DNA from 3 places in the Brevibacillus sp. M2.1A genome. Region 3 is predicted to be linked to each of the others. Evidence: riboswitches for the same ligand, from Rfam matches in the RefSeq annotation. Region 3 holds a riboswitch; each other region holds the start of a gene.
What was found. Region 3 has a riboswitch for cyclic di-AMP ahead of HP567_RS04795 (quaternary amine ABC transporter ATP-binding protein). Riboswitches for the same ligand answer to the same signal wherever they lie in the genome.

Region 1 (10,601 bases), 680 kb from region 3:
AGCTGCCGGATATTTTGACTACACCCGTATTGAAAGAAGATATTCACGTAGCTGTCCCGCGCACACATCACTTAGCCAAACATACCAGTGTTCGCCTAAGCGATTTGGCTGAGGAGTCCTTTATCGGCTACAAGGAGGACTTTCCCATCCAAATGCTGTACGATCAGTTCTTTCAAAAAGCAGGGATTACCCCTAAATTCGCTTGTCGGGTAGATGATCCCGGCTCTATCCAAAAGCTCGTCCGCGCAGGCCTTGGCATCGCCCTCTACGGCTGTATCAGTCGAGAGCAAGACCCACACCTTGTCATGCTTCCGATCAAACACCCGATCTGCCAGCGACATTTTCAAATGATTCGGCACGAAAAAAGATATCTCTCCCTGGCTGCACGCAAGTTCTGTGATTTTATCGTCCAGTATTTTGCAGAGTCTCTTGAAAAATAAGCCCCTTTCCAACAGAAAAAGCCTGGCATCATTCGCCAGGCTCCTCCTCTATTCTTGTTTTCTTTTTTTCATGCGTAAAATAATGCCGTCAATGAGCAGTCCAATCCCCGCTCCGTAAAAAGGGGCCGCAAACCGAGTTCCTTCAGCAAGCGGCAGGTCTTTCAAATACACGATAAACACACCGACAATAAAACCGATCATCGTGTAGCGCAGCCGGGTCGCCCCCATCAAACGACACTCCCTTTCACGCTACTTCCCGAATTTATTTGGCATTTTCATGTTTTTCATCGTACGGCTCATTTGCTTGAGCTGCTTTTGGTTAAGATTCATCCCCATTGAACGGGCCATGGCTTGAAGCTGCTTTTCGTCCATTTGCATGTTGGACATTTGTTTTTTCAATAAATAAGTCCCTCCATAAAATCCACCAGCGAGACCGATTAACAATGTGACAATTGGAATTACCCAGTTGTACCAAGCCATCAATACATTACCATCCTCTATACGTAATTATGAACTCTTTTATTGTACCATAGTTGGGCTATCTTCTGTAAATTGTGATTAGAAAACTTGGAAAATGAGAACACTGCCCTCAACAATATCTTTGTCTCAAGCATATTCTAATAGCAAGAGGTGAAACAACCATGACTCCAATTGTGATTCTGGACGCTGGACACGGTGGCAGCGATCCTGGCGGAGGCAACAACGCGCAATTTACCGAGAAAGATATGAATTTGCAAATAACGCTCTACCAATATAATCGCTTTTTGGCTCTAAATATTCCTGCTGCGATCACACGGACAACCGATGTGACTCTAACAAGTGAGGCTCGGACTGCTCTGGTTCGAAACAGCGGTGCTCGCTACTGTATATCCAACCATATTAACTCAGGTGGCGGCCGAGGCTCCGAGGTCCTTTACTCGATTTACGGCTCCCCAACCTTTCCCCAATTGATCCAGGATGCCCTGGCAGCGGAAGGGATGCCGAATCGACGCATTTTTACGCGGACACTGCCAGATAATCCGCGGCTTGATTACTACTTCATGCACCGGGAGACTGGCAGCGTGGAGACGGTAATTGTCGAGTATGGCTTTGCCGACAATGCATTGGACGCAAATAAGCTACAGCAGGATTGGCGAGATCTCGCGGAAGGCGTAGTCCGGGCATTTTGCACGTACGCTAAACTTCCCTACCAGCCCCCTGCGACTCCTACTTCTACACCGAAACCGACTGTAGCACCAACCCTTGCTCCCACCACTTCTCCTGGGAACGGAGCTGACTGGAAGCAGGAAGCCGTCAACTGGCTGTACGATCAAGGATTATTAACCGATGAACAATGGCGTCAGAAGCCTGACCAACCTCTGCCACTCTGGGCACAGGCTGTCATCCTGAAGCGACTATTCGAAAAGCTCAAAACGTAACAGAACGTCTCTGTTTAATCGTCTGCCTTAAAACGGGTCAGCGGCGTATCCGTTAAACCCGAATAATTTCTTTTTGCTGGCACACTCACCAATTCGTCCTCTGGGTAACGGTAGGCGGTTAGCATTCCGCCGAACACACATCCTTGGTCGATGTTGATGGTGCCATTTTTTCGTTTTGGCTCTGGATGCGGATCATGTCCCCATACGATTATGGGCGAAGTCACCTTTCGTTCTTTTGCCCATTCTCTGCGGATCGGGCGCCCATCCGGTCCCGTCCCTGCCACATCGCCATATCGGCAAAATGTGTAGACCGCAGGCGAATCCATACCTATGTAATCGTCGCGAATCCCCGCATGAACGGCGACCGCCACTATTTTTTCATTTTGTTTGATGATCATGTGCGAAGGAGAAGAAAATAGCAATCTACGGCTCTGTTCACGCAGCAAGGAGGCCTTCTTCGGTCCATATTCTTGCTGATACAGCCGAATTTCCTCTTCTACTTTTTCATCTCCGTGAGCCAATGTTACCGGTCTACCATCCAGCCAACGAGCTACTTTCCACCCGTGGTTACTATCTACCATCTCAGCCAGGCCTGCCGTGACATGTTGGTGAAAAAATTGCAGCATTTTGATTGAGTAAGGTCCACGACTCGTGATATCACCGAGGGAAAGGAGCTTTCGGCCATGGGGATGGCGATATGTACCGTCTGGGGTTCGTTCATATCCCAAGCGTTTGAGCAATTCTATAAATTCGTCGTAACAGCCGTGAACATCGCCAACGATATCCACACCATTGTCAGCCGAAAGCACCTTGGAGCGTGTTTGAGGTTTGTGCCTCATAGCCCGGCCCTCCTTTCCGTTATCTCTCATTCGTTACTTACTATCTTTACCACATCTACGAAAAAAACTCACGGTTTGCGTACAAGAAAACTGTTTAAACAAGTAAACGCGCGAAAGAGCCCCTGTATACTGAGGAGCTATTTGGCGCGTTTACCTATACATGATGCGATGTGATTAACCTAAGCTATGCGTATGCACGTAAATGGCCGCTTGCGTGCGATCCTCCACGTTCAGCTTGGCAAGAATGTTGCTGACATGAGTCTTGACCGTTTTGATCCCGATAATGAGCTCATCAGCAATCTCCTGGTTGGACTTGCCCTGACCGATCAGCTTCAAAACCTCCAACTCGCGCGGCGTTAGCTGCTCATGGGGATGGGACTCTTGACCGTGACGGAAACGGGCCATGATTTTTCCTGCTACCCTCGATTCCAAAACTGGCTCACCCGCCGCAGCAGAGCGAATTGCCTTTGCAATCTCGGCTGCACGCGAAGTCTTCAGCAAGTAGCTGAATGCCCCGGCTTCAATGACCGGATATACCTTTTCGTCATCAATAAAGCTAGTCAAGACAATAACCTTACTGGATGGACAGCTTTCTCGAATACGCCGAGTCGCTTCCACACCGCCGATGCCTTCCATGACTAAATCCATCAGAACAACATCTGGGCGCAGCTCTTGCGTCATTCGCACCCCTTCTTCCCCACTGCCTGCCTCTGCTACGACTTCAATATCGTCTTCCGTAGACAAATAAGCAGCCAGACCCATCCGAACCATTTCGTGATCATCTACCAGAAGTACCCGAATCACTGAGCCTTCACCCTTCCCGTTCCGTCTGTGACATTAGAGGAATACGCACCTCAATTTGCGTCCCTTTCCCAATCGCCGAGTAAATCTCCATGGAGCCTCCGACCTCTGCTACGCGCTCCTGCATGCTGCGCAAACCGTAGGACGTCATTTTCTCCCCATCTGGATCAAAACCAACACCATCATCCGTTACTCGCAGGCGAACCTGCTCTTGCAATGTAAACAGCTTCACTGTAATCTGGGTAGCTCTGGCATGCCGCAATGTGTTGGATAAGGACTCCTGCAAAATGCGGAACAGATGATCCTCAATTCCACTCGGCAAGCCTTCTACGTCTTCGATCTCCCACGCCAGCTGCATGGTATTTTTACGCGTCAGCTCATCTAAAAGTTCCAGAATGGCTTCCTTCAATGACTTGTTTTGTAACGTAGCCGGGCGAAGATGCAAGAGCAACGCCCTCATCTCCGCTTGTGCAGCTGCTGCCATCTCTTCGACCAATTCAATCTGTTGGGCTGCACGTTGAGGATTTTTTTCGACAAGCCGTTTCATCGCCGCAGTCGTCATGGCGATAGCGAACAGTTGCTGGCTGACTGCGTCATGCAGTTCTCTCGCCAATCTCTGTCGCTCCTCTGTTACCGCTGCATGCTTCAATTGTTCTGCGAGAGCCGCATTGTGGTTCGACAGCCGCTGCAAAGATGCTACTTGCTCTTCCCATTGCGAAGCCAGGCGATTGATCTGCCATCCCAATTCGCCTACTTCATCGACGCCCAATTCGGGAACCCGATACGACAGCATTCCGCGCCCAAGCTTCATGGCAGCTTCCCACAGTACACTGAGTCTCTTTTTCAACAAATTGCCGACGATATAGGAAATGATCAATGCCACTAAGACACCTGCAGGCAAAGAAACAACAAAAGCAGCAAGCTGAATCAAACCCTCTGGATCGGCAGGGAGATTGATTCCTATATATTCTTCAAGCCACCACACGAAGTTGCGGTCGCTGATTACTTCGTTGTACCACCGATGAATCCCCGGGTGATCTTTCCATAAAAAGTATAGCCAAAAGAAACAAATAAACGCGGCAGTAACTGCACTGACGGCCAGTAACATGCCATAGCGCACGTATTGCCACTGAATACTTGCCAATCGCTGTCGACGCATCCGCCAGTACCTCCTAGATGTACTTGACTTTTATATCGCCGACAAGCAGCGAGATATGCAAGTTTACTTTTTGCAATGCTTCATCATACTGATCAGAACGAATCTTAACACTGCGGTTGATACCCCCCTGACGGTGGCTTAGCACCTCCAGGTCACCAATACTTAACCCTGCCGTTACCGATACAGGAAGATCGACCGGTACATAAATCGTCACATCGCCTACCCAGCCCTCTACGACAAGAACCGCTTCATCCCGCATCAACACTGCCCGGGAAAGATCAATCACAACATCCCCGATTCCATGCCAGACATGCAAGTGATTCAGTTCAAAACGCCCGGAAGTCAGGTGATAATCCCCAATCAGAGAACTGCGGGAATCTTTTGGCAGCATGTCGTCAGGGGATGAAGACATGCTTTCGTGATGAGGAATTTTTCCACCAACATGCTTCCATTTGTTCCAGCTGTCTAGCCAAGGGCGCTCCGCTGTTGAAACGTTCACGTCATTCGGGATACTTGCATCACTAGTCAAAATCGTCTCCGCAGCAGATGGGTTCCCACTCTCGCCTAATGGCTGATTCACACGGTGATCTCGTCTGCTGCTCTTGCCCCGAATCAACTGAAACCCGAAATAAATAAACACGATTGGCACTGCAATCTGGAACAAATCATCAATCCCGACACTAAACCACATATCCATCGCGATGATGGTCCCCAGCGAGAATAAAATTCCTCCGCCAATCCGATTTTTATTCCCCCACAAACGAAGGCCGAAATAAATAAGCACCATCGGCCACAAATCAAACAGACCGAACGAAATGATACCCAAACTGTCTAACAAAAGACCGATTCCCGTAAAAATAATCAGGACACCAGCCAACATTTTGTGCAAACGGGACAGTTTCACAAAAGTCTCCTCTCTCACGCCCCATGCTGATCGTTTTCACTTTGACCATTACGACATGTATAGATGAATGCAGGCGGAATGTTCAACAGGGTAAAGTCGATCTCAACCCGGGGAAAACGATCCTGCAACTCAGCCTGGAGTTGTAGCGAATATTGGAATGTAATAAATAGGCCCCCTGGCTTCAGTACAGATTGAACTTCGTCCAGAATTGCTGCCCGCAGCTCTTGTGGAAAATTGGCGAATGGCAGACCTGAGATAATGACATCTGCACCTACAAGGTCCTGCTCCTCCAAGTAAGACCTAAGTTTAGTCGCTTCCTCCCTGATAGGAAGATCGGGAAAACGTGATTGAAGCATAGAGCGAAATTGGGAATCTCGTTCCACAAGCACGTACTGTGTGCCGGGACGCAAGCGCTGATAGATCGTTTGGGTAAATGCCCCTGTACCAGGTCCCAGCTCCAGGATCACATCGGTTGAAGCCCAATCGACGCTTTTCAACATTTGCTCACATAAAAAACGAGAGCTGGGGATTATACTACCGACGCGTCCAGGCTCAGCGATAAACCGCCGCAAAAAGACCAAGAAGTCCTGCAAGAATCGTACCTCCTAGGGGAAAAGCAGCCTGATGTACACAGGCTGCCGAATTGACCCAATCTATTCTACACCTTGTCCCCCAGTTCCTGTTGAATTAGGATTGCACTGGTTTGGCTACCGGTGTTTTTGCTTCATTAATGGATGCTTTGATGCTAGCAAGTTCTGCATCGAGATCATCCTTTTCCAGGTCAGACAAAGCGTTCTCCCAAGCGCGGTTCGTTTGGCGCCATTGCCCACTCATTTGTGCTTCTGCTTCCATGCGCATGACTTTTTCCTCCATGCGGGCGAAGCCACGGCCTGCGGACTGATTGCCGATACCAACAACTGCTTGATTGACTTGCTTTTGTGTACGAGCTACTTGTGCACGTGCCATCAGTGTGAACTTTTTCGCACGCATTTTATAGAACTCTTCCTTCAGCTCAGCCAGCTTCTCGCGCATTTGTGTAGCTGCCTCGGATGCTGACAGGTAGAGAGTTTCATATTCCGCTGCCCGGCCTTCGTACTGCTTCTTGTCAGCGAGTGCTCGACGTGCCAACTCGTCTTCTCCCTCAGTTAAGGCGAGCTTGACTTGACGATCGCGTTTTTCGATCAGGGCATTGGCTTCATCCAATTGCTGACGGAATTTCTTTTCCAGTGCAACCTGACGGGCAACCGCGACTTCAACTTGTCCGATTTCTACTTCCATGTCACGCATATATTGATTCAGCATTACTACCGGATCTTCCATGGAATCCAATGCATCATTTACCGAAGCTACTGTCAGGTCACGCAAACGTTTAAAGATACTCATTATTTTTTCCTCCTCATCATATCACATCATATTGTTCATCCAAAAGACTCTTGCGACATAGGCGTTACTGCGGGCGTCTTCTTACGTTTCTCTCCCAAGTGTCCAGCGTATCTTCCTTTAATACTTTTTGGGCCCATTCACGCTCCCAAGAAGGAGGCGCTTGTTTTGGCTCTTGGCTGGGACGCAGTAAGCGATATCCCAGATAAATCACCCCAATGGCCAGAAGCGCGTGAAACAGTAGGTCAAGCTTGCCAATCAACATCAGGAACCCGAACAGGAAGACCAGGATTCCCCAAAAACGTGAACCGGTTTGTCCCATGATCTTTTTGGCACCGTATATCATGATCACGCCGGGAATGATAAACCCGAGCAAGTCTCCGATATCGATACCCACCAGATCCAGAAGAACCAACCCACCGACTAGCAGCAGAACCAGCCCGAGTAGAACTTTGCCAGACCGTTCGCTCATTACTCGCTTACCTCCATTCGTTTTGCATGTGGTGCTTGTGGAACGTTATGCCCTTATTGTAGCCCTCGGTATAGGCTTCCCATAACGGGCGTGCGGTTGGTTTTTCCCTCCGTCCTTGGACGGAGACAATTTCCTGCCCTAATCGGACGAGCTGTCCCGCAAGACAGAATATGCACGCGTCGAAAGGCGGCTTGCACTGTCGAACGAAAACGTTACAGCATTTGACGGCATCTTTGTGACGAATATGTGAACGAACAGATAAAAAGAAGGAAATAAAGGACTGGCGTAGAATCTTCGTAAGAGTGCGTGTAAAAAAACATCGAAAAATAGCCGAATTCCGCTTGGCGGAAACGGGGGAACCACGTTTTTGGGGTGAATGGTTGCTACTCCTAGCAGCCTAGGGCGTCCTTTCGACCGAACCCTTCAGCTAACCTCGTAGGCTCACGAAGGGAGCAGTTTCTTTTGCGCAAGATGGTTTTATCTTTATTTATGGCTGGATTGCTTGCTATGGGGGCAGGCACTGCACAGGCTGCTGAGGAGAATACTCTCAATGAAGTAGTCAGTGACTTGTACGGTACCCCTTACAAATCTTCCGGCTCGTCCAAAAAGGGCTTTGACTGCTCCGGTTTCACGCGCTACGTATTTGATGCGTTAGGTGTAGACCTGCCTCACAATTCTGCTTCCCAGTACGAATTAGGTACAGAGGTAGCCAGAAAAGATTTGCAGCCAGGCGATCTCGTATTCTTCAACACGAACGGTCGCAGCATTTCTCACGTGGGTATCTACATCGGAGACGGCACATTCGTGCACTCGGAATCTGGTCGTGGAGTCGTCAACACCAAGTTGAGCGATCCATACTACTGGAGCAAGCGTTATGTAGGCGCCAAGCGTCTCAGCGTTCCTGTTCTAGCGAAAGCAGAAATTCCGAATAAGGAAAAAGCGGTGCAAGCTGCATCGTTGCCGGAAAAACCAGCTAAAAAATAGTCATTCGGCAAAATAATAAAAGCCAGGGACACTACGTCTCTGGCTTTTTCTGACGAAATTTAGTACCTGGTCTAAAGAGGTACCCTCACATATTAGAACAACTTAATAACTTACGGGGTTTCTTCCCCTGATCAGGTCAAAGCATGTTATGATAGACAAGACCCATTCTTTGAATGGTATTCCTTATTAATAGAAGTAACTGGGGGTTGTTCCGGTGAAAGATCACATTTTAATTGTCGATGACAATCTGGAGATTATTGAACTGCTAGAAGACATTTTGGAGAACGAGGGCTTCACCGTTTCCTCCGCAGAGAGCGGAGAGGATGCACTCTCGCTGCTCAGCCAAGGAGAGCGTCCCAACCTGATCCTTTTGGATATTATGATGCCCAACATGAGTGGCTACGAGCTCTGCTCTCAAATTCGCCGTGAGTGGGATTTGCCTATACTGTTTCTCAGTGCAAAAGGAAAAGCGGTAGATAAAGTAGTCGGCTTCGAAATCGGCGCAGATGATTACATCACGAAGCCTTTTGATACAGAAGAGCTGCTCGCTCGCATTCGTGCCCACCTTCGTCGCTATGAGCGCATTCGCAAGCATACCGAAGAGCAGCCTGAGAAGGAAACGACCTCCTCTCCGATTACGGTTTTGAAATTCAAGGACCTGGAAATCCATAAAGAAACGTATTCCGTTTATGTATGCAATCAAAAGATTGAGCTATCTACCAAGGAATTCCAACTACTCACCTTCCTCGCAGAAAATGCGGGCATCGTCTTTACAAGAGAGCAAATTTATGACCGTGTCTGGGGATATGGATATGGCTCGCTCAATACAGTGACCGTCCATATTAAAAACCTCCGTGAAAAGCTGGAAACAGAACGTCAGTTCATTAAAACACAATGGGGGACAGGCTACGTATTTATCGGGGAGAAGCTTTAAATGAGCTTACGCAATAAAGTTTTGCTCTCCTTCATTGCCTTGATCACACTCAACATCTTGTTGTTTAAATTTGTTTTCCAAGACATTATTGTCGCTCAACTCAAAAATGATCGGCATAATCAGTACCAGGCTGAGAAAGAAGCCGCAGAGAAGGTCATGCTCAATCAACTGCTTCTCGTCAGTAATTTCAAGGACCCAATCGAACGTTTGGAGCTTGAAAAGCAGTTGCCAGACGACGTGATGTACCGCATGCTCGTAAAGGATGCCAATGGAAACACCATCTACAGCAAAACATCACGCGCCTATAATTTGAAAATGCCTTCCCCCTCCTCATCAAGTCGTGGCGATTCTGCCAAACAAAGTGACCTCAAAGTGGTCGCTGAGTACCATTTTCAGCAGGAGCCACCGCGTACAGGGGAGATCGTTGTTTATTTCTACACAGATGATTACGACATGATGGCTACAACAGGGGTTTCCATGATGCTCTGGTTTATTTACGGAAGCATTAGTCTGGTGGGATTGGTTCTGCTCGCTTTGTTCGTTCGCTGGATACTAAGGCCGGTTAACGAATTATCGCGCGTCACCCAAGAAATCCAGGAAGGGAAGCGCCTGGTCACATTTACGTATCGATCGCATGATGAATTTGGGCAACTCTTTCGATATTTCGGGGAAATGGTGGATGAGCTTCGCTTAGCGGAAGAAAGACAGGCAGAAATGATCGCTTCGATCGCCCACGACTTCCGCACACCTCTCACCACGATCAAAGGGTATGCGTCATATATCGGCTCTGGTCGTGTGACGGATATGACCAAAATACAGAAACAGATGGGCAAAATCGAGCTAAAAACGACGGACTTGGAAAAGCTGCTGGATGAGCTGCAGGACTTCACCACTCAAAGCTCCGAAGTCCGACTCAGTATTAACCGCATTCATGTCAAAAGCTTCTTGAGAGGAATCATTGAGGACTATTTGCCAAGAATCAAAGAGGCAGGTCTCACCTTTCAATGGAAGCTGCGCATCTCCAATGAACTACACATCGAAGCAGATGAGACCAAGCTGCGGCGTGTCATGGAAAATTTGTTAAACAACGCTATCCACTACAACAAACCGGATGGCTCCATTTACCTTACGTGTGATCAGCGAGAAGGACATGTCCTTTTTACTGTGATCGACAAAGGAGAAGGAATCGCTGCTGAAGACTTGCCGAAAATTTTCACCAAGTTTTATCGGGCGGAAAAATCACGAAATCGCAACAGTGGCGGTACAGGCT
Region 2 (10,601 bases), 2.9 Mb from region 3:
TTTGTCGGATGATTCCATCGGACGAGCGCTTCCACGCCAATAAGCTGATTGATCCCCGTTTGAATCTGTGGCTGGTAGTACAAAACCAGCTCGTCATTCTTTACCGCTTTTCTCAAATCCCTCTCCAGTTCAATACGCATCAACACTTGGTCATCGAGCTCATTGGTAAAAAACTGAAATCCGTTCTTCCCGTTTTTCTTCACTTCGTACATGGCAGCATCAGCATTTTTGAGCAATTGCTCCTCACTGCATCCATGATCGGGATACACCGCGACACCAATACTCGCCGAGACATAATAATCTTTTCCCTGCAAGAGATAGGGGATCTCGATTTCCTTGACCACCCGATCAGCCAACGTCGAAAACTCGTGATCATCTTCGACATTTTGGCAGATCAGTGTGAACTCATCACCACCCATACGGGCAATCGTCACATCGAATCCTTCCGCGCTTTTTTTGATCCGATCACTCACTTCTTGCAAAAAGCGATCCCCGTACGTATGGCCCAAAGAATCATTGATCATTTTAAAACGATCGATGTCCAGTACCAGCACCGCAAATCGCGTACCCTGTTCGCTATTGCTGCCAATCGCCTCCTGCAAGGCTTGATGGAGCTTTCTTCTGTTCGGCAAGCCGGTTAGTTCATCGTGGAACGCCTGATATTCGATCATCGACTTGGCACGCTGCTCCAGCATACGTGTCTGGTCTTCGTAAGCCTCCAAAACCAATTGCTGGTCAAAGCTGAGCAGCTTTGTAATAGCATGAACCAATTTTTTTGAGTCAGGATAAACGTCTTTCCGATCATCTATTATTCGCATGAGTGTACCTAATAGGTTTTGAAAAGAACCCATGTACCATTTGGGAGGAAGCCCGATTTTTCGATGGACCATCGCAATCTTCATGCGTTTTTCAATGAAGGCAGGATCGATCCGGCCGTCAAACATCTCGATTAAATGATTTTTTAAGGTTTGACGTAATCGTTCAACGGTAGTGTGCTCCATCACAATTTGTTTCAAAGAGTCCACATGGAGAATCGATTCATAAAAAGAAGAAGTAATCTGCTCAATTTCAGTCTCAATGACAGGGCGAAACGCTGCGATTAACTGCAAATCCTCTTCCGTCAAGTTAATCATGTTCATTTGTGCGATAACTTCGGTGTTTCCTTCTATTAATATCCGTGCAGAATCGTTTGCCGGCGAATTCGACGGTTGGCAGCATGCAGCGCTGTTTTCTTTGGACGAATTTGATGACTTCTGCATTTACATAGATTCTCCTTTTCCATAGAACCAACGTGCGTATAGGCTCATGCTTATTCACAAATATACATTCGACATAATTCTACATTGTCCTCCCATGTTTATCCATGGCAATGATGAATCTCCCTCTCGGTGAAAAGGAAAAAGTCTGGACGATTTATGTACAGACTTGAATGTTCCCGCTACTTTTTCATGATTTTCAAATGCGTCAGCTAAACGCTCAATTATTTGCTCCGCTGTCGCTGGATCATCTCGCCAGATCACCTTCATTCTAAAAACGGCAAAAAATAAGCACAGTGGAAAATGAATGTTCCCACTGTGCCATCTCTTCCCGTCTTTTATTGTCTGACCATACCCGGTTGATGCTCACCTTTTCCGTATGGATTATTGCCAATTAATACGATCTTATCATCTTCAGTAACCAGCACATGATAATGCGAGCCTGGTCCTTCGATCGCATAGTTGTACGAGGAGGAAATTAGTCTAACGGGAGCCGCCACTTTTTGCTTTTGAAGTGGTTCCCAATCATGTTCGAATATTTGCCCATCCTGGGTAATTCGCAAACGTCCGCTCATCATGGCAATGCCTTCTTCCGATTTGGATTCCAGCTTCACTTTGATTGCTCCTGCATCTTTTCCTTCGCTCTCAGGGTAAACCTGAATTTCCTGAACCTTGCCTGCATCATTGATTGCCCAAACTGATGCGATATCCTTTGTATAACGGACAAAATACTCAGGTGCTAGCTCACGAATACCTTCCAAACCTGCTATTTGCGCAAATGAAGTGAACGGCTCATCATTCTTCCGTTCTGCGTATAATACCTGACCATTTTTCGTCACAGCAAAAAACGTATAAAGATTAGCATAAAGCTTGGTCACATCTGCTGCCATTTTTGAATCAATTTGGAGGGTTTCCACTTTTTGTGGGCGCAAGTTCGTGATGACATATACCCCTCCGCGTTCTGCGGAATCGAAGCTGAATTCTACCGTCAGGAATTGGTCATCTTCCGTACGCAATAAGAGATGCTCCTCCCCACCAACAAAATCCTTGATGCGAGAAGGCAACGCCAATGTCTCACAATTGCTAAATTTACTGGTCCACAACTGGATTTGTCCGTTCTCATTCAAGGTAACCGGAGAATCCAGGATAGTATCCATCGTTTTTACTTTGGTAGGTCCTTTCACTTCATATGGCACTCGATCTGCGCCAAAACTCCATACAGAACCATCCTTCCGAACGAAGTACGGTTGATCCAGCTCAGTTACTACCTGTTTTACATCACGTAATTCGCCAAATTCTGTCCATTTGTCAAAGGTAACAGGAATTCTCCCCAGCTGTCCTGTCATATTGCTGCCAAATGAATAGACGTTTCCTTTTTTATCGAGAGCAATCACATGGTCGGTACCAGCTTTTACGTCTGTAATATCTGAAAGACCTGCTATTTTGACAGGCTCCTCCAGATCATTATCCAGATTCGCACCGATCATTCCAAGGGTATTATGTCCCCAACCCCAAACCGTTCCGTCCGCTTTTACGATCAAATACAATCCTTCTCCGCCAACTGCCATCCGCATCGCACCATCTGCATGAGCAGCACGCACTACTTTTTCATTTTCTTTTGCATTGTAGCTGTACATTTCGCCCTTTTCTGTTTGGATCAAGGCGCGATCCGTATAATCGATGGCTATCTGTTTGACTTTCCCGGGGATATCCATGACCTGCAGATTTTCTGTGTTCAGCTCTCCGGATTTGCCATCGAGATAAAGCAGTTTCCCTTGGTCATCTACTAGAAACAAGGAAAAAGCTGAGCTATACATGTCACGGATATTCGAGAGCTTCGTCACCTTTTCGGCTGCTTTCGCTCCTTTTTCCCATTTCGATACAGTACCGTCTTCTTTCAGTAAAAAGAGTACGCCGTCATGAAGGTCGATCTGCTGAATGTTCTTGATTTTATCCAGACCGGCCAGTTTTTCTGGTGCTTTCTTCTCATCGATCTGCCATACTTCACCGGCGCTCGTGAGGACATAATCCGTCATGACTTGCTTAGCATCTTTGATCCCGGCTAGCTTGTACGGTTCATACTTCTTGTCAGATTGAAAGCCCCATTTCCACACTTCCCCATCCCTGGTGAAGGCATAAGAAATGCCTGGCCTCCACCCATAGCCTGCTTCATCAAAAATGACGCCTGTTGCAATCGAAGTAATCCCTTCCAGTACCGGCTTGTTTTCCAATGGTTTCCAGGATTTCGTCGTTATGCTCGAAAGATCCGCTTTCGCATTATCTTGACTGCAAGCCTGTAGCTTCTCCTCGGTATTGCCCTTCGCATCAACCGATGCTTCTACTTTATGGGAAGCTACCTTCGCAGGGGATGCAGCAAAGACCCCACCCGTCGTCAATAGGGAGAGTACCGCGGTATAGCTCAACAGTGCTACCCATTTCTCTTTTCGAACCATCATGAATCTCCTCGCCATCGTCTAATGTAAACAATTGTAAGACGCTGGCAACTCGAATTGCGTCACTGTTTTTCGATTACTTTAGTACGCTTCCCACTGTTTCAGTCCAGATTTCCCTCTGATCTAGCTCAATTCCCATCAGCATGTAATTACTGATATTATCGACGACGAGTGATAGAATATGAGCTTTTGCTACGACACGATCAGGCTTGACGACACCTAACTCTATCCCTCGCTCCAGTAAGGAGGTAAAGCCCTGCAAAAAATCTTCTTGCATCAGACGCAGCTTGTCTCGGTACTTCTCTTTTTGACTGACAGACAGCAGAAATTGATTGAAGACACGTAAAACCGCATAATCCTCTTCCTCGCTCGGCAATAGCTTCAACCCAGTTTCGATAAGGAGTTCCGCGAAATTGTCAGCTGTAAAATCTGTAACGGTGAAAAAATGGGAGAATGTATAGTTTCCAAACAGTTGATCAAACAAATAATCGAGAAGTGCTTCCTTTGATGCAAAGTGGTAGTAAATCGCAGGCTTCGTGATCCCTACTTCAGTAGCAATCATCGTTAGACTTGTCTTTTCAATCCCATGCTCCGCAAACAATTGAAAGGCTGCATCTACAATATGTTGATGTGTTTTATTATCTTTTGACATGAATGACGTCTCCTTTGGTAAATCAATCCGATACGTTTTAGCCTACTGATTGTTAAGTAAAATTGCAACAGGATACAAAAAGAGCTTTGCCATGGATTTAGCAAAGCTCCACTGTTCATTCAGTAATGTTGTTCACGGGTCATCAGTAAGGCTTGGACGGACGGGACTGTTGTTCTGCTTCCTTGACAGCCGCTCCAGGATTTGTTGCCCCCATCGGTCCGCCCATCCCTTTGCTATTTCCGCCATTGCCCTGTGCAACTCCAGCTTTCAAACGCTGACCGTACTCTTCGTCACATTGCGAGAAGTAGCCAAGCATTTTCTCTTGAATACGAGGATCACAGGAGAGAAGTGCATCCGTCAGATTGGCAATGAGGTCTTCTCTTTCCCAGTCTTCCATGAGGCGATAACGTTCTCCCGCTTGTTTGAAATCGTTGGTGCGATCAATTTTTTGACGAACGACCTTCCCTTCCACTTCTGGCTGATGATCAGGAGCTGCTTGCTTGGCTTCCTGCAATCCGCCAATCGTTGATGGCTCATAGTTAATATGCCGCTGCGTCCGATCCACTCGATACAGCATTTGGCCGCCTTCCTGATTGGTAGCGACATGCTTTTTGGGCGCGTTGATCGGAAGCTGCAAATAGTTGGCGCCGACCCGATAGCGTTGCGTATCGGAGTAAGAAAAGGTCCTTCCTTGCAGGAGCTTGTCATCAGAAAAATCCAGTCCATCCACTAAAACACCTGTCCCAAAAGCTGCTTGCTCGACCTCTGCAAAATAGTTATCCGGGTTTTTGTTCAAAACCATTTTGCCTACCGGAAGAAACGGGAACTGATCATCGGGCCATATTTTCGTTGGATCAAGCGGATCAAAATCGAGCTCAGGATGATCGTCATCACTCATGATCTGGACGCACAATTCCCACTCTGGATATTCTCCTCGCTCAATCGCTTCATACAAGTCTTGTGTGGCATGATTGAAGTTTTTCCCTTGGATCTCTTCCGCCTGTTTTTGTGTCAAATTCTTAATCCCTTGCGCTAACGGCTGCCAATGGTACTTGATCAGGACCGCATTGCCTTCATGGTTTACCCACTTGTACGTATTTACGCCAGAGCCTTGCATTTGCCGATAGTTCGCTGGTACTCCCCACGGGGAGAACAAAAACGTAATCATATGCATGGCCTCAGGCGTGTTCGAGATGAAGTCAAAGATCCGTTCCACGTCTTGGATGTTTGTGACAGGATCAGGCTTGAATGCATGTACAAGATCAGGAAACTTCATCGCATCCCGAATGAAAAAAACTTTGAGGTTATTGCCAACCAGATCCCAGTTCCCATCCTCTGTATAAAACTTCACCGCGAACCCACGTGGGTCGCGTAATGTTTCGGGCGAATGCGTGCCATGATTAACCGTAGAAAAACGCACAAACACAGGCGTTTTTTTCCCACGCTCCGAAAACAGCTTCGCCCTCGTGTATGTAGAAACTGGCTCATCACCTACGGTTCCATACGCTTCAAAAAAGCCATGTGCTCCTGCACCTCGACTATGCACGACACGTTCAGGTGTTTTCTCTCGATCAAAATGCGTGATTTTTTCAAGAAAGTCGTAATTCTCCAGAACGGTTGGCCCGCGATTTCCAACTGTCCGCAAGTTCTGGTTGTCTGTGATCGGATGGCCTTGACGATTCGTCAGGATATTTTCTTCTGCCTGGTTGATGGACTTTCTGCTGTCATCCATATGAATCCTCCCTGTCCAGTTTTTCTCATGTGTGGTTCATAACCATGGTTACCGAATGAGGGATTCTTTATGCGAAAAGACTAAATCGCTTCGTACGCAAAATCATCGTTAAGCACTGGAACTGAGCCACTCTGATTCCATTCCGCTGCCAGTGAGACATCTTCCAGGTAGCCCATACTGATCAGTTCTTGGCCGGAAGCACACTTCTGCAAGTAAGCGGGAAGAAGACCTTGAGTGGATCGAAAGGCTGCCACCGCCATTTCAGCCTCTGGTGACAAACGATACCCCTCTAGTTCGTGAAGCAGCGCACCTGCCGCAATCATATCCTCAATAGCGGGTCGCAATGCTCCATTTCCCCACCGTTCACCGCAAGCAATGACCGTTATCGTTCCTTTCTGCTGCTGTATGTATCTGGCTACGGATAGCGCATTACGCAAGCACGCAGCGACCACCCTCGCCCCTGTTTTCTTTGCCAACACGGTACAGGTCGATCCGTTTGGTGAGGGTAACACCACTCTACTTCCCACCGGAACCGTTTTCAGACAGGCTGGCGAAAGGGAGATTGGTTCGCCGCGTTTTCCAGCGAGCAGCGCTGCTTTTTGTTTGGCGAATGCAATGGCTGACTCATCCTGTACCTGATAAGGATAGACGATACCCCCACGTCCCGTTACGATATCTACACACGTACTGAACGAGAGTACATCGATAATAACGATCATATCCGATGCTGCTCCGACCTGTTCCACCCCTTCGTATCCCCAATCAAATCGAGCCGTATAGTCTAGTTGCTTGTATACAGGCATTTCTCCCAAACCCTCCACCGTCCTCTATCAAAAATAGTTACTCGTCCCCTTACGTTCGCCGTTACAAATCAAGACAAGAAACAATATCGTATTATTGTCCCACTAGATTACACAAGAATGGAGTGAACATGGATGTCTGAAATCGAATACGACGACGATCAAGGTAATACTGAAAGCAGAAATCACAGACGCCCAAGAAGAAATACGGTGAGAACGACTGGTATTTTGCAAAATAACCTCGCCCGAGCTGTCACTGCTCACCTCGACCTGGTAAACCTGAACACAGAAGAGGTTGAAGTACGTGTGCAAGTATTGAACTGGGGTAACGCCGTTACGCAAACGAATCCAGTTAGCACCTTGCTTGACATTACGCAATTTATCCCTGCGAATACTCGCACTGCTTTCAATGCGCTTGTCCCCGCTTCTTTCCACTATGAAGTTCGCCTTACCGTAGCAGAAAACAACAGAAATGTCCTTCTCACCACTTATGGCCGTACTTCTATCGGCGGCGGTCAAGTTGTTGGTCTTACCGTTCTTGACAGTCAATTCCAAACTGTCGATATCGAAACTTGTATTTAACTATTTTGCAGGAAGAAAATGAGGAATTATGGTGGGACGCCATAGTTCCTTTTTTAATGATTCGCATGCACGAATAGGCGCTGGGGACTATCCCAACGCCTTTTTACTTCTATGTTCTACGACAAAAAAACTGCCCTCGAAAGGACAGTTTCTTTTAAAAGGAGACTTACAGTTTTACTACGTTCTCAGCTTGTGGGCCACGGTTGCCTTGAACAATGTTGAATTGAACTTTTTGACCTTCGTCCAAAGTTTTGAAACCGTCACCTTGGATTGCGCTGAAGTGTACGAATACATCGTCTCCGCCTTCTACTTGAATGAAACCGAAACCTTTTTCTGCGTTAAACCATTTTACTGTTCCGTTCGTTTGCATCTAAAAAAACCTCCAAAAATTCAATTTGAATATGCTAGTCATATTTACCGAAGCAAATAAAGCTCACATATCATGAAGAAATACCAAATCATGTGCTGTGATACGCCTTCATGATATGTGAATTTTACTTACTTAGCAAATATATGAATGTCATAGGACGGAACTGCAAAATTAAAAACTAAACCTTTTGAAAACCTAAAACAATGAAAGCCCTTCCTCTCTTCCATCCTTGCGGCTCCGATGACCGCGCCAGTGTGAATCGGGGATTCAAAAATGTTATCCATCAGCATACAAACACCTCGATGAATGATTAGGTATCAATTTTTCAAGTAGCAACCTCATTCTACCATGGTTGTCCAATAAAAGCAACCGTTCAGCCTTATTCTGGACGAAGCGGTACTCTGTTACAATAGGATTGGGAGGGATTACATTGGAAAATCATATTTTGACAACCATTCAATTATCCGAAATGCTTGAAAAGAAAGTGCCTGTACTTTTATTGGACGTACGCGACTCCGAGAAATTTATTTCCGGCAGCCTCGTTCACGAAAACGCGTCGGCGCGAAACGTCCCTTATCTTCTTATGAAGGAACAGGACAAGCCACTTGATGAAGAAACCGAAAAACTCGCGCAAAATGTGCAGATCGTTACCTTATGTACAACAGGTAATAAAGCTCAAAAAGCTGCGGCTCTGCTTCGTGAGCATGGTTTTCATGCGAATGCATTGGAAGGCGGCTTAACTGCATGGAAGGAACAATCAAACAAAGCGAAATGAGCCTAATTTATCAACGATTCTAGCTAGTTGCCATATATTACTCCTTTATTTCGATTGGGATTGTCTGATATCGTTGTTCATGCCAAACGAAATAAGCCGAGACTTCCTCTTGAAAAGGAAGTGCGGGGGACTTTTTTGTGGATGAGTTATTCCACATTGGGGTGAATCGCCGAACTGGCGTAGGGTTGTTTCCTCAATCCGAATCCGACAACTAACCTCGTAGGCCAAAAAAAGGAGAGATTTGTTTAATGAAACGTTTTGGTTCTGTTACAATCGCGATGACTCTTGGTCTGGGCTTGGCTTTGACAGGGTTTGCTTCTTCTGCTTCCGCAGCATCTAACTGCCCATTGAAGAACGGACAATTCCAATTCAATGCGGGTCAAAATATGGGACAATTCCAAAAAGCACCAAATGCACAACAGTTCTTTAACTTTTTCCAAAAACAAGGCTTTGTTCCTGGCCAGCCACAAGCAGTACAGCCAATGCAACCTGTTAAGCAAGGACAAGCAACACCTGTACAACCTTGCCCGATTCAACCAGGAACTTTCCAACCAGCACCCGTACAACAAGCTCCAGCACAACCAGCACCAGTTCAAACGGCACCAGCACAACCTAGCAATAATGTCACTCAGCCTGCCGCTCCGGTAAATCAAGCGGATGAAGCTAAAACTGGTGATTTTGCGAAACAAGTCGCGGATTTGGTGAACCAAGAACGTGCAAAAGCAGGTCTCAAACCTGTTCAAATGGATGCGGCACTGTCCAAAGTAGCGTTGGCAAAAGCACAAGATATGTCTGCTAACAACTATTTTGACCACAACAGTCCAACGTACGGTTCTCCATTTGACATGATGAAGCAGTATGGCATTCAGTACTCGACTGCAGGCGAGAATATCGCCATGGGTCAACAGAGTCCACAAGAAGTTATGCAACAATGGATGAACAGTGAAGGCCACCGCCAAAACATTATGAACCCTGATTTCACAAAAATTGGTGTAGGCTTCACAAATGGCTACTGGGTACAAGAATTTATCGGGTAGAACACTGCCTGATAAACGAAAAGCCGGTGTCTCGTAATCGAGACCCGGCTTTTTCGTGTACGCGTTACTTTCGCTTCGCTTCTGCCGCCTGTTTTTTGGGGGTACAGCAGCTTTCCTGCTCATTGAGCAAAGCAACATCCTTTTGATTCATTTCTTGCTTCGTTGGGTAAGCAGATACTTGCTGCAGCTCGGCATTGACATCAGACGATTGTTTCATCCGTATGGCCCCCTCACCGTTATTGGTGGTACATCCCTAGTATGCACGCGGTTCTAAACGACTCATTCCTAAGGAACACTGGAAGCACATGCAAATGAACCTATCTGCTTATAATATGTTCAAGGTCTTTTAAGGCAGCCGCCGCTGCCGCCACAGGATCTGATTTTCCTCCAACGACCAATAAATCCCCCATGACATCTGTTTCTACCCGTATGGCTTTTGTCGTACCAGATACAGATGCAAATGGATGGGTAAGATCCACCGCACATAAATCTACTGCGACAGATACCGTGCCATTCGCTTCCTTTTGGATCGTTCCGATCAGCTTGGGAATCTTCGAGTGCTTTTTCCATGCCTCGATTTGTAACGAGGTTATTTCGCGAATACTTGCGCGTGTTATATCGGTTAGTTTTACTTGCGCATCAAAAGCAGCGTTTGCCAAGATCGTGAGCTTCGAAGCTGTATCCCATCCATCGATATCATAGGAAGGGTCCGGTTCGGCAATCCCCATCTTCTGAGCGAGCTCGACTGCTTCTGCACAGGTGAGCCCCTCTTCCATCATTTTTGTGAGCACGAAGTTTGTCGTTCCCGTAAAAATACCTTCGACGCGTTTTACTTCACAGCCTGCCAAGTTATACTGCAACAGATCGATCGTCGGCAGAGCTGCTGCTGTTGCTCCACTCCCTTTCAATGCGACGCCATGTTTTTTGGCAAGAGCGGCTAAGCC
Region 3 (10,601 bases):
AAATGCGTAGCGCGCATTGAGAACACATTGAAAGATCTGGGTGCAGAAGGCAAAGTAAACCTGGCTGAAAAAAAGGTTGAGGTTTCCTATAACGAGAGTAACTTGACTCTGGATACAGTAAAAGAAGCAATCGAAGACCAAGGCTACGACGTCGTTTAATCATCGTGCCTATCCAAAAGCTCCTGCCTGATTGAGGCGAGAGCTTTTTTCTTTTTTGTAAAGAATTCGTAAATCGTTAATCAAACGTACATATTTCAACGGATGAACGAAACAAAATCGCATGAACACCTGATTTTACTTTTATCAAACCTTGTTAGGTGCTTTATATGGCCTTAAAAAAGGGGATTTAGAATGAAATCAAACAGAGAACACAGCAATGTCTGATAGTGAAACAGGAGGAATGGTCATGCTGGATTTGCATATGCACACGACTGCTTCTGACGGAAAGCTGTCACCTCGGGAATTACTCATAGAGGCCAAAGAGCGTGGTGTGAATTATTTAGCTATTACCGACCATGATACCGTGGATGGTTATCTGCTTGCCCGTGAGGATGCCGAACAGCTCGGCATACAGCTTATACAGGGAATTGAGTGGAATACAGACGGATCGGAGGACGAACTACATATTTTGGGGTACGGCTTAGATATATCCGATGCTCGTTTGCTTCATGTCATGGAAAGACGGCAACGGGAGCGTATCGAGTGGATCAATGAGATAGTTGTGGGCTGCAATCGACAGGGGCTGTCCATTTCTATGGAAGAGTGCATGGCACGGGCGAACGGCGGAGTGATGGTTCGCACGCATGTTGCCGAGGTCATTGCCGACCGGGGCTACTGCTCAACTCCCCAGTCTGCCTTTGAGACGTATTTGCGCAAAGGGTGTGCCGCTTACGTGCCCCGTCCTATCTTTTCTGCACGGGAAGCAATTGAAATTACCCATGAAGCGGGCGGAATTGCTGTACTGGCTCATCCTGGCATCTACCCTTTTGAGGTTCAGCTTGATGCGTTGCTTGAATACGGAATCGACGGCATTGAGGTATATTATCCGAGACATTCTGCAGCAAAGATGGCTTTTTGGGAGAGACAAGCCAAAGCCCATCATCTCATCCGTTCGGGAGGAAGCGACTTTCACGGTCATCGCTCACGCAACCCATATCCGGTCGGTAGCGTGCCAATCCCGGCAGAGGTAAAGGAGTGGTGGAAATGCTGTATGTTTCATCAACACTGATGTGGGCTTACCCGGTAGAGGCGGCTGTCTTGATTGCACGTCAATACGGATTTGCGGGTATGGAGGTATGGGCGGAGCACGTCTGGTGTTACCAAAGTGACCCGAAAGAAATCCAACAGGCGGCAAAACGAGCGGGAATGAAGCTGACCTTGCATGCAGCTAGCTGGGATTTAAATTTGTGTTCGCTGAATCATGGCATTCGCAAGCAATCCATTGAAGAAGTGAAGCGTTCCTTGACGCTAGCAAGTGAAATCGGAGCCAAAAGTGTAACCATCCATCCGGGACGAGTGACGCTGTCTCCCAGAAACCGAAGCTGGCATGAGCCGATTCTGATTGAGAGCGTGAATGAGCTGGCGTACGAAGCAAGGAAAAAAGACTGTATGTTGTCTATCGAGCACATTGAGCCTCTGCCGAAGGAAATGATCGTGACACCGCAAGATATGAATCAACTGAGAATGGCATTGGAATACCCGACGACAACCACGTTTGATATTGCTCATGTTCCTCTTTCCTGTTCCTTGTCGCAATTTTACAGCGAGCTAGAGGGGATCGATAAAATTCATGTGAGCGACGCTACGGCAACCAAGCTGCATGTGCCATTAGGAACAGGAGAGATTGATTTGTCAGGCATTTGGCCGTTGTTGTTTGAAGAAAAGAGACCCGTTGTTGTAGAAGGCTTCGATGATGCGAGGAGCTTGTCTCAGCTTAAGCAAAACATGGTTTATTTACGGCAAGAGGATTGTGTTTCATTTGGATAGGAGGTCCGTATTATTTTGAATATTCTCGTAACCAATGACGATGGAATTTTTTCAAGTGGAGTGCTTTGTCTGGCACAGGCACTTCAGCCCTTTGGCAATGTATCCATTGTCTGCCCGGATCAAGAACGTAGTGCGATCAGCCATGCCATTACGTTGAAATCGCCAGTCAAAGCAAACAAAGTAAACTTTTTTGAAACCTCGCTGGAAGCATGGGCCGTCAATGGCACACCGGCTGACTGCGTCAAGATGGCGATTGAGGTCATTCTCAAGGAAAAGCCAGATGTAATTGTATCTGGAATCAACCGTGGACCGAATCTGGGACGGGATGTCTTTTATTCAGGTACGATCTCAGCAGCGATTGAGGGGGCGATGTACCAGATTCCTTCCATCGCTATATCTCTCGCTACGCTGAAGCCAAACCCGAATTTTTCAATCGTCGAGCCGCTTGCCTACGAAATATTTGAAACCCTGCTCAGACACAAGCTCAGTCCCGAAACGGTTCTGAACATCAATCTCCCGTATTTGTCCAGGGAAATGGTAAAAGGAGTAGCAGTCACGCCGCTGGCAATGGATGTTCTGCGCTATCAATATGTGGGCTTGAACGATCCACAAGGGTATATGTGCTACTGGCTCTCCGACCACTTGAGTGAGCTTCACTTTGAGGACGAGGAGTCCGATTATTACAAGCTTCGCGACGGTTATATCACTATTACTCCTTTGCAATTAAACATGACGAATACTGCCATGAAGGCAAAAATCGGCAAATGGTTTCAAGGCGCGAAGCAAAGCACTTAGCTGTTAACCACTCATGATTTTTAGGAGGAATGAACAATTGAAACGTGTTCTTAGCCCAAAATGGACCCTTTCTTTATTCGCAGCCGTTGCTGTCTTCGGACTGGCAGCCTGCGGTTCCCAGCCTTCTTCCACATCACCAACCCCGGCGGCGAACACTGAAGCGACATCTGAGTCTGCCCCTGCCCCAGCCAAAATCGCAGGGTCGCTGAGCTTTTATACCTCCCAGCCAGATGCAGACGCGCAAGCATTGATCGAGGGTTTTTCGAAAAATTATCCGGAGGTAAAAGTAGAGCTGTTCCGATCCGGTACAGAGGAAGTGATGAGTCGCTTGCAGGCGGAGGCACAAGCTGGGCAGGTAAAAGCAGATGTGCTTTTGGTTGCGGATGCACCGACCTTTGCTAGCCTGAAAAAACAGGATTTGCTCATGCCGTATGCTTCGCCCGAGGCTAAGGACATTCCGGCGGAGTGGAAGGATGCAGAGGGCGCCTATACGGGAACCAAAGTGATGGCAACCGTTCTTGCAGTCAACAGCAGCAAGGTTGCCGCTCTTCCGGACAGTTGGAAGGTTCTGACCAGTCCGGAAGCCTCGAACAAAACGATTATGCCAAGTCCACTCTACTCTGGAGCAGCAGCCTATAACATAGGCGTACTTACTCGGCAGGCTGATTTTGGTTGGGACTACATAGCTGGACTCAAAGCAAACCAGATGACAGTCACTAAAGGCAATGGTGCCGTATTGAAAAGCGTCGCAGGCGGCGAGAAGGAATATGGGATGGTTGTGGATTACCTCGTAGCTCGGGCGAAAAAAGACGGCTCTCCAGTCGAGCTCATCTATCCAAACGAGGGTGTTCCTGTCATAACCGAACCAATCGGGATCATGAAAGCAACGAAAAATGCAGAGGCAGCAAAAGCGTTTGTCGATTATGTGCTCTCGGAAGAAGGACAGCAGCTTGCAAGCAGTCTCGGGTACACTCCGATCAGAAAAGGCATCGCTGCTCCGGAAGGGCTACGCGCTCAAGACCAGATCAAGGTGCTTTCTGCGAATACAGATGAACTTGAAGCGAACAGAGAGGCGGACAAAAAGAAATTTGGAGAGATGATGGGTGCAAAGTAACTGGCAAGCAGCAGTGTCCGAGCGCAAGATGGGGGAACGGCGAAAAATAGCCGTGCCCCTGTCGTTGGAAAAGGCGGCCACATGGATCGTGCTGGTGCCGGTCGCCTTCTTTTTTATGTATCCGTTGTGGAAGTTGATCGCTCTTAGTGTGCAAACAGAAGCAGGGATCGGTCTTCGATACTTTGCGGATGTGATCACACATGAACGCACGTGGAACGCTATCGGTCACAGCGTTACGGCGGCAGGAGCTTCTACGCTCATCGCGTTAGTCATTGGCGTGTCGTTGGCTTGGTTATGCGCCTATACAGACATACGCTGGAAGTCTGCCATTCATGTACTTGCCCTGTTGCCATTGCTGATTCCCTCGTACGTGATGACCTTGGCCTGGACACAACTGGCAGGTCCGCAAGGGGTATTGAACCGGGCAGCGAGCTGGCTTTATGGTGGGCCTTTGGAGCTGTGGGACGTCTATGGCTTGGACGGGATCATTGTTGTAATGGGTCTAACGCATTATCCGTTGGTCTACATGCTCACGCTGTCCGTTCTGTATCGGATTCCCAAAGAACTGGAATGGGCGGCTCATTCTTCAGGGGCTACGGCTACGACCGTATTTCGCAAGGTGACACTCCCACTCGCCTTACCGGGAATTGCAGGAGGCGGACTGCTTGCTTTTATTTCCGGACTCGATAATTTTGGTGTCCCTGCGTTTCTCGGGATCCCGGAAAATATCCCTTTATTGAGTACGTTGATTTATGAGGAGGTCATCGGATTTGGACCGAGCGCTTTTGCGAGGGCATCTGTCTTGTCTATTTTGCTTGGCGTGATAGCATTGGCGGGAACAGGAGTACAGTGGCTCTTTTTGCGTAAAAGCCGGGTGGACCAGACCAGTGCCGAGGACAAATCGATTCGCCGTCACTTGGAAAGATATCGACGGGGTGTGGAGGTTCTTGTTGGACTCTTTTTGTTGGTGACGAGTGTGCTTCCTCTCTTGTCCATGGCAGCGAACGCTTTCATCAAGGCGTATGGGTTGCCTTTTGTTCCGCAAAATCTGACATGGAAGCATTTTGCGTTTGTATTGTTTGACCATGTTGGAACGAGAGCGGCCATCGGCAATAGCCTGATGCTGGCCTGCTTGACTGGCGTCTTGTGCGTGGTGGCTGGAACATGGTTCGCTTACTGGCGCATCCATCGGCCTTCCTTTATGGGAAAAGTAATGGAAGGGGCTGTCGCTTTGCCGTATGCTTTGCCCGGTATGGTGCTTGGTCTGGCGATGATTTTAACGTGGATCGAGCCGATTCCCAGCTGGCAGCCAGGAATATATGGAACGGTTTGGCTCATTTTGATTGCGTATGTGACTCGCTTTTTGATCTTGCAAGTAAAAAGCAGTACGGTCTCCATTATGCAGGTGGGCAAGGAAGTAGAAGAAGCAGCACGGATCAACGGTGGTCGATTTTGGACGAGGTGGTCCCGGATATTGCTCCCGCTCTATGCACCGGGAATGGCAACAGGCTTGTTTCTAGTGTTCCTGACAGCATTTACTGAATTGACAATATCATCGCTTCTGTGGTCATCCGGTTCGGAAACGATCGGTGTCGTTATTTTTAGCTTTGAGCAGGCGGGATCAACGACTCATAGCACGGCCCTTTCTTCGTTGATCGTAGTGGCCATCCTGCTGGCTTTGACAATGGGCGGTTTATGGAAACGATATTGGCAACGGAGGATACAGGGATGAACAGTGCAAGAGTGAAGGGCGTTTCCAAAAAATTCGGAGATGTGACGGTGCTCCACCATCTGGATCTACAAATTGGACAAGGGGAATTCGTTGCTTTGCTCGGGCCGAGCGGCTGCGGAAAAACGACACTGCTTAGGCTATTGGCGGGTTTTGAATCGCCTACCAGCGGAGAAATCTGGATCAATCAAGAGTGCGTAGCGGACCAGGCAAGAAGAAAGCCGCCAGAGGAGCGGCGGATTGGTATGGTGTTTCAGTCATTCGCACTTTGGCCGCATTTGACTGTCTATGAGAATGTCGTGTTTCCGTTGCAACATCAAAAGCACGTGCCTGCCGCTTACAAAGATAATCCAAAGGTACGGGTGGCACAAATGCTGGAGATGGTCGGTCTTGGAGGAATGGAAGAGAGATTTCCCAATCAGCTCTCTGGTGGACAAAAGCAGCGCGTTGCTCTGGCGCGGGCCATCGTGTTTAACCCTACGCTGCTTCTGATGGACGAGCCATTGAGCAGTCTCGATGCAGAGCTGCGTATGCAAATGCGCAAGGAAATCCAATTTATTCACCGCGAGCTGGGGACTTCCATCGTCTACGTCACACACGATCAGTCAGAGGCACTGGCTATGGCGGATCAGATCGTCGTAATGAAAGGAGGCAGGGTGGAACAAGCAGGTAGCCCGCAGGATATATACTATTCGCCCCAATCGCCTTTTGTCGCCAAGTTTGTGGGACGGGCTAACTTCTTAAAAGGAAACTGGTCTTGCCCCAATACCTTTCTGTTGGAGAGGCAAGGAGAGCCAGCGGTACCGATTGCTGTTTCCCGCGACTTTTCTTCCTTTCACGCTCAGCAAATATTGCCGGTTCGTCCCGATCAGTTGAAGCTCGCAGCGTGGCAGCAAGGAATGGAAGGCGTTATCGGAAAGGTATCTCATGTGCAATTTCAGGGGCGAGAACTGCTTTATTCCATCCGGGTCGGGGAGGATGACTGGGAGGTTGTCACGGACATCAGTCAGCGCTTTTCCTATGAGGAGCGTGTATGCGTAGAGGTTTGTGTATAAAAAGGGAAAGATAGCCAAGTGATTCTTCAATTGGATGAGCATGAACCATCTAAATCAATGCGACTCATTAAGAAAGGCGCTATTCTGTTTGATTCAACGAAAATGAACGTTCACAATAACTGGAAGCGAGCGTATAATCAAAGTCACAATCACGATCAAATAAGCAACAAAACACAATACGGCCTAGTTCCGATATTCTCGGAAGCGGGGGAACCAATCTTTTGGGGTTAATCCTGAGTGATCAGGAGGGATGAGGAAATGTCTTCTCTGCCATCCTACCCGTCAGCTAACCTCGTCGGCCAAAGCAGGGAAGGTCATGAATGGATAAAGTCTAGGCATATAATGCGCAACAAGGGGACTCCTTGCGGGCGTGTGATAGGTCGATACAGGCTTTTTCTTTGGGACCTTTGTTCTGGAGAAAAAGAATGGATCGGCCTATTTTTTATGGAAATACCGACGAGCAGCTTACGCCGATACAACGTGAAGGGAGTGGTGTGGATCGCTGAGAGGCAGTCGGTACGACATAAACCGCTGACAATCGAAATCAGGAAGACAGAGTACAGGGAGTCCTGAAAATGGGCGCCAGGTATTACGTAAGCCTGCGGATTTTCTACACGAGTAAAAATCAAGCGTGCCTGCTTGGTTTTGCTTGAGTGTGGAAGCTTCGCGGGCTTTTTACATTTACGAAAAAACGAAGGATGAGGGATACCATGCCCAAAATGAAAGTCGATCGACTGACAAAAGTGTTCGGCAAGCAGCCCGAACTGGCCTTGAAGCTGCTGGCGGAAGGACGGACAAAAGAACAAATTTACAAGCAAACTGGCCAGTCCATCGGTGTCAATCAGGTCAGCTTTGAAGTCGAGGAAGGTGAAATCTTTGTCATTATGGGCCTGTCAGGCAGCGGCAAGTCCACCTTAATCCGACTGTGTAATCGACTGATTGACCCAACGAGCGGAAGCATCGAGATCGATGGGGAAGAGATCGTGGACATGAAGGCAGCAGCTTTGCGTGAGGTGCGGAGGAAGAAGCTCGGGATGGTTTTTCAAAATTTCGCCCTGTTTCCGCAGCGGTCGGTACGAGAAAACGTGGAGTTTGGTTTGGAGATTCAGCAAGTACCGCCAGGACTCCGGCAAGAAAGAGCACGGGAAGCACTTGCGCTCGTTGGATTAACCGAGTGGGAAAATGCGCACCCGGATCAATTGAGCGGAGGGATGCGCCAGCGGGTCGGTCTGGCGCGGGCGTTGGCTAATAATCCAGATATTCTCTTGATGGACGAAGCGTTCAGTGCACTGGACCCACTCATTCGAAAAGATATGCAGGATGAGCTGCTGGAGCTCCAGATGACGATGAAAAAGACGATCCTGTTCATTACACATGACTTGCATGAGGCGTTGCGACTGGGCGATCGGATTGCCTTTATGAAAGACGGGCAGATCATTCAGATCGGCCGCCCGGAAGAAATTATGGCAGACCCAGCGGATGAATTCGTGCGGAAGTTCGTGGAGGATGCCGACCTGTCCAGGGTGCTCGTTGCTGAAAATGTGATGAAACGGGCAGAAGCAATCACGCCTGACAAAGGGGCCCGAGTGGCGCTGCAACTCATGATGGATAATGGCGTGTCCAGCTTGTACGTCGTGGACAAAAAGCGCACACTGCTTGGCTTGATTACGGCGTATGACGTATCACTTGCGATTGGTACGGGAGATTCGCTGGAGGCAATCATGAAAACCGACCTCCCTACCGTTTCGCCTGACGCACGTCTGCACAGCTTGTTCCCGATGATGGCAGACCTGCACGTCCCGATTGCTGTAGTGGGCGACCAGCAGCGATTATTGGGTGTCATCGTAAAAGGAGCGGTGCTAGGCGGGCTGGTAGGCAAAGTCAATGTACAAGAGCATCAGAGAGCAGAGGTGATGAGTGATGGACGCCGTGCCTAAGCTGCCGATTGGCGGTTGGATGGAAGGGTTCGTGGAGGTGCTGGGCCAGTACAAAGGGGTATTGTTTGATCCGGTGGCTATCGTCATTTCCACGATGGTGACTTACTGTTCTACGGTTTTGGCAGAGATACCTTCGCTGATTCTCATCTTGTTGCTGGGGGCCGCTGCGTGGGTTTTTGCAGGGAGAGCGTCCATGGTCTTTACGGTTGTTGGACTTTCTCTCATCCACAACTTGGGGTACTGGGATGAAACGATGGAGACATTGGGACTCGTCCTCACTGCTACCATGATTTCGATCGTCATCGGGATTCCGGTGGGCATTCTTTGCGCGAGACACGATACGTTTCGCAATCTGGTTACGCCAGTACTGGATTTGATGCAGACGATGCCCGCGTTCGTTTATTTGATTCCCGCGATCTTTTTCTTCGGTTTGGGCGAGGTGCCGGGAGTTATTGCCTCCGTTATTTTTGCTTTGCCGCCAATCGTGCGTCTCACGAACTTAGGCATACGTCAGGTCCCAGCGGAAATGGAGGAAGCGGCGGACGCCTTTGGCGCAACTGGGTGGCAAAAGCTCGTGAAAGTACAACTGCCATACGCGAAATCGACGATCTTGGCGGGAGTCAATCAGTGCATCATGCTCGCCCTGTCGATGGTGGTCATAGCGGCTATGATCGGGGCGAAAGGCTTGGGTGCAGACGTATATCGCGCCGTATCGCAAGTGGATATAGGAAGAGGATTCGAGGCGGGGCTATCCATCGTGATCATCGCTATCGTCTTGGATCGACTTACCCAACATGCAGGAAAAAAGGAGAGAAATACATGATGAACAAAATGATTCCAGCTATATTGGCAGTCATGATGGGAGCGACAGCTTGGCTCGCAGGATGCTCTAGTCAAAACACAAACACACAAATACCGACAGCAACGGTGGTCGGTCCGATTCCTTCTGAGACGTCGGACAACGCGCTAGGAGAAAAGCTCGACTACAAAATCATCGGAATCGACGCAGGAGCAGGCTCGATGGTAAAGACAGAGGAAGTCATGAACCTGTATGGCTTGGATAAATGGCAGCTTGTCGAAGGCTCAGATGCCGCTATGACAGCAGCTTTGATCAAGGCGTACGAAGCGAAGGAACCAATTATCATAACGGGCTGGACGCCGCACTGGATGTTTAAAAAGATGGATTTGAAATACTTGGCGGACCCAAAGAACGGCTTTGGCGGAGCGGAACAAATCCATACCATCGTGCGCAAAGGGCTGAAAGAGGATCAGCCTGCTGCCTATCAATTTCTGGATAAGTTCTGGTGGGAGCCAGCCGATATGGAGTCGGTCATGGTTCAAATGATTGACGGAAAAGATCCGGAAGTGGCCGCTGCGGAATGGGTAAAAAACAATGAAGTCAAAGTAGCGAAATGGGTGGAGGGCATACAGCCTGTCCAAAAAGAGAAGCTGACTCTCGCTTATGTAGCATGGGATTCCGAGATTGCCAGCTCGCACGTCGTAGAGCATGTGCTTGAGCAGAAGCTGGGGTATGAAGTCGAGTTGAGTCAGGTGCAGACTGGACCGATGTGGGCAGGTGTGGCCATTGGGGATGTAGATGGGATGGTTGCGGCGTGGCTGCCGTCTACAGATACGAGCTATTTGAAAAAATTCGGTGGGCAAATCGAGGATTTGGGTCCGAATCTCGACGGAACCAAAATCGGACTCGTGGTTCCTTCGTACATGAACATCTCGTCCATTGAGGATCTCCAATAAGGGAAGGGGAGGTGCTGCTATGAAGCATTATCTCGTATTAGGCAAGGGGGAAGCTTTCACTTCTTTTGTCCAGACACTATGCTGTGACAGTTTGCCTGCGTTTTGGGGAAGGAATCCAGGTGCCTTTTCATTGAAAGCGGGGTCTGGAGATAAGACGATTCAGCGTTTTTTGCCCATCTCATTTGACGAGTGCTACCGCGATCAGGAATCCTTGCTGATATACCAATCCG

Region 1: another riboswitch for cyclic di-AMP. It lies ahead of HP567_RS08010 (C40 family peptidase); the one in region 3 lies ahead of HP567_RS04795 (quaternary amine ABC transporter ATP-binding protein).
Region 2: another riboswitch for cyclic di-AMP. It lies ahead of HP567_RS18470 (CAP domain-containing protein); the one in region 3 lies ahead of HP567_RS04795 (quaternary amine ABC transporter ATP-binding protein).

The regions. Positions count from the first base shown of each region.
Region 1 covers NZ_JABSUY020000001.1:1,635,919-1,646,519, reverse strand. Annotated here, with positions in the region: gene HP567_RS08065 (LysR family transcriptional regulator) at 1-440, shown strand, start outside; gene HP567_RS08060 (hypothetical protein) at 489-668, opposite strand; gene HP567_RS08055 (YneF family protein) at 690-920, opposite strand; gene HP567_RS08050 (N-acetylmuramoyl-L-alanine amidase family protein) at 1,082-1,858, shown strand; gene HP567_RS08045 (metallophosphoesterase) at 1,873-2,697, opposite strand; gene HP567_RS08040 (response regulator) at 2,872-3,501, opposite strand; gene HP567_RS08035 (HAMP domain-containing sensor histidine kinase) at 3,509-4,657, opposite strand; gene liaF (cell wall-active antibiotics response protein LiaF) at 4,671-5,561, opposite strand; gene HP567_RS08025 (class I SAM-dependent methyltransferase) at 5,576-6,154, opposite strand; gene HP567_RS08020 (PspA/IM30 family protein) at 6,249-6,944, opposite strand; gene HP567_RS08015 (LiaF transmembrane domain-containing protein) at 7,009-7,413, opposite strand; cyclic di-AMP (ydaO/yuaA leader) riboswitch at 7,732-7,871, shown strand; gene HP567_RS08010 (C40 family peptidase) at 7,876-8,397, shown strand; gene HP567_RS08005 (response regulator transcription factor) at 8,612-9,331, shown strand; gene HP567_RS08000 (sensor histidine kinase) at 9,332-10,601, shown strand, end outside.
Region 2 covers NZ_JABSUY020000001.1:3,838,838-3,849,438, forward strand. Annotated here, with positions in the region: gene HP567_RS18430 (putative bifunctional diguanylate cyclase/phosphodiesterase) at 1-1,259, opposite strand, end outside; gene HP567_RS18435 (regulator) at 1,595-3,709, opposite strand; gene HP567_RS18440 (TetR/AcrR family transcriptional regulator) at 3,786-4,361, opposite strand; gene HP567_RS18445 (catalase) at 4,504-6,093, opposite strand; gene HP567_RS18450 (2-phosphosulfolactate phosphatase) at 6,174-6,896, opposite strand; gene HP567_RS18455 (hypothetical protein) at 7,104-7,475, shown strand; gene HP567_RS18460 (cold-shock protein) at 7,642-7,845, opposite strand; gene HP567_RS18465 (rhodanese-like domain-containing protein) at 8,276-8,620, shown strand; cyclic di-AMP (ydaO/yuaA leader) riboswitch at 8,705-8,861, shown strand; gene HP567_RS18470 (CAP domain-containing protein) at 8,869-9,657, shown strand; gene HP567_RS18475 (hypothetical protein) at 9,722-9,874, opposite strand; gene HP567_RS18480 (homoserine dehydrogenase) at 9,975-10,601, opposite strand, start outside.
Region 3 covers NZ_JABSUY020000001.1:958,983-969,583, forward strand. Annotated here, with positions in the region: gene HP567_RS04760 (cation transporter) at 1-159, shown strand, start outside; gene HP567_RS04765 (PHP domain-containing protein) at 407-1,228, shown strand; gene HP567_RS04770 (sugar phosphate isomerase/epimerase family protein) at 1,204-1,986, shown strand; gene surE (5'/3'-nucleotidase SurE) at 2,002-2,781, shown strand; gene HP567_RS04780 (ABC transporter substrate-binding protein) at 2,819-3,895, shown strand; gene HP567_RS04785 (ABC transporter permease) at 3,885-5,627, shown strand; gene HP567_RS04790 (ABC transporter ATP-binding protein) at 5,624-6,679, shown strand; cyclic di-AMP (ydaO/yuaA leader) riboswitch at 6,850-6,996, shown strand; gene HP567_RS04795 (quaternary amine ABC transporter ATP-binding protein) at 7,390-8,616, shown strand; gene HP567_RS04800 (ABC transporter permease) at 8,600-9,439, shown strand; gene HP567_RS04805 (glycine betaine ABC transporter substrate-binding protein) at 9,436-10,371, shown strand; gene HP567_RS04810 (hypothetical protein) at 10,391-10,601, shown strand, end outside.